Regions from separate parts of the Paenibacillus sp. Negev47 genome, predicted to be linked through region 1. Evidence: predicted binding sites of a transcription regulator. Region 1 holds the regulator's gene; each other region holds the start of a gene.
What was found. The regulator Rex, encoded in region 1, represses fermentation and respiration genes when NADH is low (regulators of the CRP and FNR family bind a similar motif). The targets are predictions, from matches to a motif close to TTGTGAAATATTTCACAA.
Positions count from the first base shown of each region.

Region 2: nirB (nitrite reductase large subunit NirB) is a predicted target of Rex. The motif match lies at 2,159-2,176, and genes of this name have one in related genera.
Region 3: AC4G47_RS12570 (L-lactate dehydrogenase) is a predicted target of Rex. The motif match lies at 1,798-1,815, and genes of this name have one in related genera.

Region 1 is NZ_CM177754.1:2,406,756-2,410,031, reverse strand. Features, by position in the region: gene AC4G47_RS11120 (amidohydrolase) at 1-900, opposite strand, end outside; gene AC4G47_RS11115 (redox-sensing transcriptional repressor Rex) at 887-1,540, opposite strand; gene dinG (ATP-dependent DNA helicase DinG) at 1,754-3,276, opposite strand, start outside.
Region 2 is NZ_CM177754.1:1,706,726-1,710,001, forward strand. Features, by position in the region: gene nirB (nitrite reductase large subunit NirB) at 1-2,069, opposite strand, end outside; gene AC4G47_RS07845 (metal-dependent hydrolase) at 2,346-3,053, shown strand.
Region 3 is NZ_CM177754.1:2,726,510-2,729,785, reverse strand. Features, by position in the region: gene AC4G47_RS12580 (hypothetical protein) at 1-186, opposite strand, end outside; gene AC4G47_RS12575 (WD40/YVTN/BNR-like repeat-containing protein) at 322-1,599, opposite strand; gene AC4G47_RS12570 (L-lactate dehydrogenase) at 1,888-2,817, shown strand; gene AC4G47_RS12565 (chromate transporter) at 3,206-3,276, opposite strand, start outside.

The sequences.
Region 1 (3,276 bases):
GAGTGACACGGTAACTCCCGCTTTCAGCAAAGCAGGTACCCGTGCAACACCTGAAGCAAGTTTCAGGTTACTACCCGGGTTATGGGATACAGCCACATCATGACGGGCCAGAATCTCAATCTCTTCATCATTCAGATGCACCGCATGTGCAACCAGGGATGGACGGGAGAAAAAGCCCAGTTTCTCCAGATGTGCCACAGGACGCAGGCCATAATCAGCCACGTTCTGCTCCACTTCACGAAGCGTTTCCGACATATGTGTATGGAGAGGAAGGTTTAGGTCGTTCGCAACCTGTACAAGCTTCTCTATGTAGTCAGGAGGGCAAGTATATGGCGCGTGTGGCGAGATTACGGTTGTAATACGTCCATCTGCCTGTCCATTCCACTCACGCGCAAAAGCAGCCGACTCCTCCAGCTTCCGCAATTGCTCTTCTTCCGAGCACAGCCCAATGACACCGCGTGCCAATGCTGCTCTAACGCCGGACTGTTCCACGACTTTGGCAACCTGATCCATGTGATCATACATGTCCAGGAAGGCTGTAGTTCCACCTTTCAACATTTCAAGCACCGATAGCGAAGTTCCCCAGTATACATCTTGTGAAGTCATCTTCGCTTCCATCGGCCACATTTTTTCCTGCAACCATACTTGCAGCGCAAGATCGTCTCCATGTCCTCTGAGCAGCGACATCGCTGCATGACCATGCGTATTGATCAGACCCGGCAGGAAGAACAATCCTTTTCCATCCACTTTGGTACAATTTTCGTCTCCATCCGGCAATGTCTCACCAATATGCACAATCTTGTCATTCTCGACAACCATGTAACCTTGAACCACATTCCATGTTGCGCCTTCATTAACGGCAAATTTACCGTTGTGGATTACCCATCTATTTGTTGTCATCTTCCTCTTCGTCCTTTCCAGTCTCCAAGTAATAGGCCAAACTAAGCAGATCCGTCGTAAAATCAGCATGGTGAATGCGGATATGCGGCGGTGTTTTTAGAATTGTTGGCGCAAAATTAAGAATTGCTTCAATTCCCGATTCAATTAGCTGATCGGCTACATTTTGGGCTTCCGTATCTGGAACCGTGATAATTCCGATGCGGATATTGTCCGTTTGCACCGCTTCCGTCAATTCATTCATTGGTTTCACCGTCAAACTGTTGATTTGACTGCCAATCTTCGGTCCGTATGCATCGAATACAGCAACAATCTTCATATTGTCTTTCAGATATGCGTTGTAGTTGGACAAGGCCTGTCCGAGATTACCCGCTCCTACCAGAGCTACATTAATTTGCTGATCAATCTTGAGAATGTGACGAATCTTCTCGATCAAATAGGATACATCATACCCGATCCCTTTACGACCAAAATCACCGAAGTAAGCCAGGTCTTTTCGAATTTGGGCTGGATTCAGATCCAGCCTCTGTCCGAGTTCTTGAGAGGAAACAGTAGCCACCTCACGCTGATGCAACTCGCTCAAATATCGCAAGTACACAGGCAGACGTCGTACCACCGCTTCCGAAATTTTATCTGATTTCATTCTTGCTCCCCCTTACCATGGCCACGATAAAATAGTAGATGAAAAGATGAGCACTCTGTATAAATTCAAAGATAGAAGTGACTTTTTATACAGAATGCTCCTTGTGATTTAGGTTATAAGTTCTTACGTGCAGCTGTGTTGATCCGAAAGATCTCATAAAGTTTAACGCCAAACTGTAGCGTCATGCAATGATATAACGAACAAAACAACCGATTATTCTTGTTCTTTAGCAGGTTTTTCCAACCACTCGGTAATTCGTGGAACCATCTGCTCTGTGAGCATATGCTCCATTTTGGGACCAGGTAATGAATATAAGAAGAATTTACCATAATACGCTTCAATCACCCTTGTATCATAAACAATGACAATACCTCTGTCCTTCGCTGTACGCACCAATCGGCCAAATCCTTGCTTGAAACGAATGACCGCTTGCGGCACGGACAGTTTCAGGAACGGATTTTTCTTTTGCTCCTGAAGCAACTCACTCTTGGCTTCCACCAACGGATGATTTGGTGGTTGGAAAGGCAGGCGCACGATAGCGAGACAGGTTAGCGCTTCTCCCGGGATATCTACACCCTCCCAGAAGCTGCTTGTGCCCAGAAGCACCGTAGCTTTTGCCTCCTGGAACCTGCGAGTCAATTTGGAGCGACTTCCACTGTCAACGCCTTGCCCCAGCAAAGAGATATCGTTACCAGACAGAGCCTCCTTCAGCGGATCATAGACCTGTCGCAGCATCTTGTATGAAGTAAACAGAACCATCATGCGTCCACGAGTGGCAATTGCAGTCTCTGCGAGTGAGTGCACCAGCATATTGACAAAGTGCGCATCACCCACACTGCCTTTCACACTTGGAAAATCACGCGGAATCACCAGAAGTGCCTGATCGCGATAATTGAAAGGTGATGGCAGCATCGACGTTAACAGCCGATTATTCTCGGAGGCTTCCTGCAAGCCAAGCTGTTCAATCATGAACTGGAATGACTTATCTACAGAGAGCGTAGCCGATGTAAGCACAACGCTTTTCTTTTTGTCGAAAAACAAATCCTTAAGTTGTGCACTGACATCTACAGGTACGGCATACAGCTGGAGAGATTTACTGCGGAACTGGCCGCTGGCTTCCATCCAGTACACCGTTTTGGCATCATCCATACGCATGAAGAACCGCAGATTCTCCTTCAATGTGGTCAGATCTTTCAGCAGACCTGTAATGTCCGTGATCAGGCTATCTGATTGATAATCATCCTGATCTTCTTTCACCTCAAGCAGCAATTTGTCCCCTTTGCGAACCAAATCGCCTAATGTCACATAGATCTGGTTCTCCAGATCCTGCAATTCCTGCCATTTGGCCGGTTTCTGAGATGCCTTCAGACGCAGGGAAAATTGCCCCGTTTCTCCTGGTGAAGCATCACTTCGTTCAGGTAAAAGGCCGAACAAGGCATCACTCATTCGATCCCATAGCTCCTTAACTTCAAGAGCGAGTGGGAACATCTGATCCACCATTGAGCCCCATTGCACCGAATTTTCATGCCCGGATAACTGCGAACGAAGCATAGGCAGCTGACCATTACGACTGTCTTTAAACAGGCGAGTCAGTGTATGAACCAAGGTAAAATATTTCATATGCATTCCAAGATGCTTACCAGCGACATCCTCCAGATGATGTGCCTCATCGATCACAAGACTCTCATAGGCTGGCAGTAACTGATGCGCTGCTTTTACATCCGTAAATAATTTAG
Region 2 (3,276 bases), 700 kb from region 1:
ATACCGATATCTTTTGTACATGCTTCGGCACAGTTCCGCGGACATCCGTTGACGGCATATTTAAACTTGGCTGGCAGATCCAGACGTTCGAATTTGCGTTCGATTCTGGCGCCCATAGCCATGGAATCCTGTGTACCGAATCGGCAGAATTGGGAGCCGACACATGTTTTGACCGTGCGCAGCGATTTGGCGTATGCATAACCTGAAGGCATATCCAGTTCAGCCCAGACTTTGGTCAGATCTTCTTTTTTGACACCAATCAAATCGAGACGCTGACCGCCAGTCACTTTGACTGCTTTAACATCATATTTGACGGAAACGTCAGCGATGCGTTTGAGGTCTGCCGGTGTAGTCACCCCGCCATACATCCGAGGTACAACCGTATACGTTCCATCTTTTTGAATATTCGCGTTCATGCGTTCGTTAACAAAACGGGATTCCTTCTCATCTTCGTGCGTATCTGGTGCAATCATGCCAAGGTAATAGTTGATTGCCGGACGACATTTGGAACAACCTTCTGGCTGACTCCATCCAAGTACATTCATGACCTCTTTGGTCGTTTGCAATCCTTTTTGACGGATCTCGGCTACAATCTCATCCCGACCCATAGATGTACATCCGCAAATGCCCTGTTTGGCTCCAGTACTGAAGTTGTCTCCAAGTACATATTGCAAAATCTGTTCCACAACCGGTTTACATCCACCACAAGAGCGGGTTGCACCGGTACAGGCTTTGATTTCATCTACAGTGGTCAGGCCCTGGTTTGTAATTACATCGACAATAGTTCCTTTAGTCACCCCGTTACAACCGCAGACGATCTCGTCCTCGGGCATCGTTTCAACAGAGGTAGCTTTCTTATGACCACCACAGCCTGTGCCCATGAGCGAACCGTACAATTCCTCGGTCATTTCGGTTTGATTTTTGATCAACTTTTGCAATTCGGCAGAATCCGTAATGTCACCGAAGAGCACGGCACCAACCATTTTATTGTCACGAAGCAGAATTTTTTTGTAAGTCCGTTTCCAGTCATCTTTGTGTGAAATGACGGTATGCTCAGGACTGTCGATGAATTCACCAGTTGAAAAGACGTCCACACCGGAAATTTTCAATTTCGTGGATACAACAGAACCTTCATAAGGAGCCGTCTCAACCCCGCAGATATGTTTCGCCAGAATCATGCCTTGTTCGAACAATGGGGCAACGAGGCCGTAACATACCCCGCGATGCTCTGTACATTCCCCGACCGAGTACACATTCTCAAGTGAAGTCTGCATATAGTCATTTACGACAATGCCCCGATTCACTTCCATACCGCTTTCACGGGCTACATCTGTATTGGGTTTAATCCCTACAGCCATGACAACAAAATCAACATTCAGTACGGAATCATCAGCAAAACGAATCCCTTCAACCCGTTCGCCGCCCAGCAATTCGGAAGTCTGCGCACCCATCTTGAACCGAATACCCTGACGTTCCAATTCAGCTTTCAACATGGCTGAAGCTTGCGGATCGAGCTGACGTTCCATCAGATCTTGCATCAAATGCACTACGGTAACTTCCATGCCGAGCTGTACCAACCCTTTGGCAGCTTCAAGGCCAAGCAGTCCGCCCCCGATAACGGCCGCTCGTTTATACTGTTTAGCAGCTTCCAGCATGACATTGCAATCGGCGATATCACGGAAACCGACGACACCTTGTTTGTCATGTCCAGGTACGGGGAGAATAAAGGAGTTAGAGCCAGTCGCAATGATGATTTTGTCATAAGGGAAGCGAGTTCCTTCCTCCGTCACGACCTCATGGGTCTCCGAATCAATGCGGGCTACGGTTGTTCCTGTATGGAGGGTAATACCATAATCCTGATACCAGTGGAGATCATTCAGTACGATGTCATCCAGTGTTTTGCTTCCTTCCAATACATAGGACAACATAATGCGGTTGTAGTTAGGGTAGGGCTCTGTGCCAAAAACGGTAATATCAAATCGCGATGTTAATTTCAAAATTTGTTCTACAGTACTGATTCCTGCCATTCCGTTACCAATGATAACGAGTTTCTCTTTTTTTCCGTTCATGAGTGTATGCCTCCTTGGATAGACGCTGTACATTACCAACAATTTTAGTGGTTTATATTTGAAATTATACAAGTAGTTGAGGACAGTTTATGTGATTTAATTCACTAATAACGATAGAAGAGTCATAAATATAATGATGTGAGCCCCATCACAGAAAGTGATATTTATTTTCATGTAAATAAGAAATACGAACTATTGTTCTTGTTTTGGTTTCGTTGTACTATCAAAAGTGGGCTATGTATGTTCCCTATTTCTTCGAAAGGAAGTTTTTGCACCATGATGGGAAGATCCCACCTGATGATCGGGACAGGCGTATCACTTTCTGTACTTCAGTTGGCTGGTATGCCGGTGACTGCACCGGCAGTTACAGTTGCTCTGATTGGTTCCTTATTGCCTGACATCGATGAGCCGAATTCGCTGCTGGTATCGAGAGCATTGCCTAATAGCCTGATCAGGCTGTTACAGACCATTCTTTTGCCGACAGCTGTATTTGTGTACTTTTATGTTCATGCCAAACCGTGGAACCTGTTGCTTGCGATCCTCATTGCACTTGTGTCATTTCTACCCTCGCGTTCACTACGCAAAGTGCTGATGTTTGCGATTGGACTCGGGCTCGTTTTCTATGGTCACTCATTTGCGCCATGGAATCTGATTGCAGGCAGTCTGTTAATGCTCTGCACCACCCTAACTCACAGGGGGCTGACACATACCCTATATGGAACCGCAATATGGGCTGGCTTACTTTACAGCACGACCCAGCAGCAGGGACCGGAGATTTGGGTAGCGGGAGGTACGGCATATGCGATGCACTTGTTGGCTGATTCTTTGACCAATCGGGGCATCCGTCCGTTACCACCGCTCAAGTGGCGGATACGAGCCAATCTGATGAGTACAGGAACCAAGCGTGGAGCCATTGTAGAGAATGTCTGCATTGTGCTTACTCTTATTTTGGCCTGGATTGTATTCTCACCGCTATTTTTATAGCCACCAAAAACGCCAGCCCGCATATTGTGGACTGGCGTTTATAGTTATGCATTTCATAATGAATGGAGCGTAATACGTACGCCAATTCAGGATTGAGAAGGTGAATCGGTTAGATCGTCAATATCGGAAGAACCAAATACAAATAAAACAACAAGAATGACAATGATTAATAGTTCAGCGAACCCATTTCCGTCAAAGTCAGACATCACTTCAACCTCATTTC
Region 3 (3,276 bases), 320 kb from region 1:
CCCGCGCGTTACATCTCCGCCTTCGGCTGGTTCGGGCTGGTCTGCCTGTGCGTGTTCTACCATGCAAGCCTTCACCGCTTCCTCTGTCGTACAACGATTGGCATCGTCACATGTGTAGCATAATTGAAGCATATATCTGGTTAATTCGTCCGCCTGCGTGAATTGAGTCTGACCGTTGGTTCTCATCTTCATCACTCCCATCTCTTGTTGAGTTAAATATATCACCTTCTGGATTATTTATTTGTGATTTATTTCACAAACTAATTAAAAAAGAAAAGGAACCCTCCGGCTCCTCTACTTTCCTATCTATTCACATTACTCTTAAAGTACTTTCCAATGTACGCCGCCGTCTACCGTTTGCAGTAACAGCGACCTTTTGGCATCCGTATTTTCAACCAATATCCAGCCAAGCTTGGACGTAACCATCTGAATCTTCACAATCTCCGGATAATCCTCGAGAATTTTCTCCAGTACGCTGCTTGCAGGAAGAGCGTTCCATGTTTTTCCTGCATCCTTGGTGTGGTAGGTTATACCTTTTTGCATCGCCCAACCTTCTGATGCGTTCAGAAATACTGGTGCAAGATTGCGATTCGTACCCGTTTGTTTGTTCAAACTGAAGTTGGACAGCTTCCAGCTCTTTCCGCCATCTGTTGTGAAGAAGCCATTGAAAGTCGTGCTCTCCCCTTGGGAACAGGACATTGACATCCAGGCCGACTGTACTTCACGTCCAAAAAATTGTGGTGAACTGACACTGAAATTACCACACCCGTTGAATTTGTTTCGATCAAAGAAAGATGGCCCAGTGTCCCAGTTCTCTCCCCCGTCTGACGTTACATACAACTTCGGTGTGCCGAACTCAAGCGCTGTTAAGAAGCCATGCTTGGGATCCGAAAAAGTCATCCCTGTTGTGTATCCACGTTTGGAAATCTCTTCTGCTTCCTGTTTGCCGTCTTCATCACTGGATGACATCCGATTCCAAGTGATACCACCATCCTCGGTAAAGTAGAGTTTCTTGTCCTGTTTACCAATAGCGGTATCCACCGTGGTGAGAATCCAGCCTTTTTCAGGAGATACAAAAGAGATCGCTGTCACTTTATCCGTTTTGGACAGAGAAGACAGACTCCAACTTACGCCTCCATTGTTGGTACGAAGCACCATGGTATCTGTTCCGCCCATGCCTTCACGAACAATCCAACCGTGCGCACGATCTACAAAATAAATGCTTTGTCCATATTTGGGGTTAGCCGGAAACTGTACATTTTCCGAAGGTGAAATATTGATCCAGGTCTTTCCCTGATCCTGCGTGTAGTACAGACGCAGCGCATTTCGTGTTACCCCCCATGCCAACCCTCCGTTGTCATTGAGCAACTGAAAATCGGTCAAACGGGTCTGTATTTGATACTTGGCCATATCCGCAGATTCTGTACTGTTCACCGGGGGAACGACGGTTAACGTCTGCCCTGTATTCCCAGCGTCCTCCTGCTGTTGTGGAGGTTCTGCTTCCGGCGGTTGATCTGAGTCGGTGCAGGCAGCCAGTAACGCTACTATACCTATAGACAGCAATGCTGTCTGCGCGATTTTAATCCATTGCCAACGCAAGTGGGTTCCACCTCTCTCATCCAATATACAGGCGCGCATGCCTGTCCTATGGCGTTTTATTTACGATTCATCAGAATCCACTGCTCCTATTCTACCACAAACCTTGTGTAAAAGGCTCATTGCCCACTCATAGCCTGCGCTTCAGCCCTTTTCATCCTAATATGTTTTTCGACGGAATAATTGGTAAAAAGACATGAAATGTGAACTATTTTATAGACAACACTCGCTTTATATTCTCTAATCCCTTAATATGGATGGAAGTATAACCCAAAAGGAGAGGATATGAACATGACAAACAGTGCAGCTCTGAAACCAAGTCGTGTCGTGATTGTAGGCATGGGTGCGGTGGGAACAACAACGGGATACACGCTAATGTTGAGACAGCGTTCGTCCGAGTTGGTATTTGTGGATGTGAATCATGATAAGGCAACCGGCGAAATGCTGGATATGAACCACGGTCTTCCATTTACGGGTGGCGTGAAAGTATGGGCGGGCGATTACTCCGACTGCAAAGATGCGGATATCATTATTATTACAGCGGGTGCCTCCCAGAAACCAGGCGAGACCCGGATTGATCTGCTGAAGAAAAATGCAAGCATTTTCAAAGATATTATTGAGCGTATTACTGAAGTAAATTCTCATGGTATTTTGCTGATTGCAACCAATCCTGTAGATATTCTGTCCTATACTTCATGGAAACAAAGCGGATGGCCTGCTTCCCGTGTGATCGGTTCGGGTACATTGCTTGATAGCGCACGTTTCCGTTACCTGATTGGTAAAAATAAAGGGATCGATCCGCGTAGTATTCACGCCCACATTATTGGTGAGCATGGCGATTCCGAAGTTCCGGTATGGAGCCTGGCTAACATTGCAGGAACAGATCTGGAACTGGATGAAGAAACACAACAGGATATCTTCGATCGCACCAAAAATGCAGCGTATGAGATTATTAATGCCAAAGGCGCAACTTCCTATGCAATCGCTCTTGCTCTGGACCGCATTGTAGCTGCAATTCTAGGCAACGAAGGCTCCGTTCTGAACGTGTCGACGTTCCTTGAAGATTACAATGGGGTATCGGATGTCTACCTGGGCGTTCCATGTGTTGTAGATCGCAACGGTGTTCGTGAAATTCTGCCTCTTCCGTTGAATGAAACCGAGAAGGTGGCTTTCCAGGCATCTGCTAACAAATTAAAAGAACAGATTGCTGGACTGGAGTAATCCAACCAAGCAATCATTCATGTCGTGAACAATTCAGCACGTTAAACGTTGTTAATTAAGATATTGCACAGCCAAAAAGGCCATTTGTTTCTTCTATAGAGAAGAGGCGAATGGTCCTTTTGGTTATGATAATCAGATTACCATTTTCAGGGGAAGATTGATTTAAGTTTCATTTAATGAATGTTTACTATGTTAGTTTACATAATAAATATTACGTAATATTATTTTTGAAACATTATTTTTAATTTCCGTTATTTCTGTTTTTCACCTTATCATTTAATAAATAACTGGAATTGTATGAATATCACAAAATAGTTCACAAGAAAAAGAGAGGATGGAATCCTTGGATTCTACCCTCTCTTTCCTTATTCGAGACCTCTCGGCCACCCTAAATGGACTCTATTAGCATACCTCCGACAATCCCTGCAATAACAATGACCCAGGGTGGACATTTCCAGA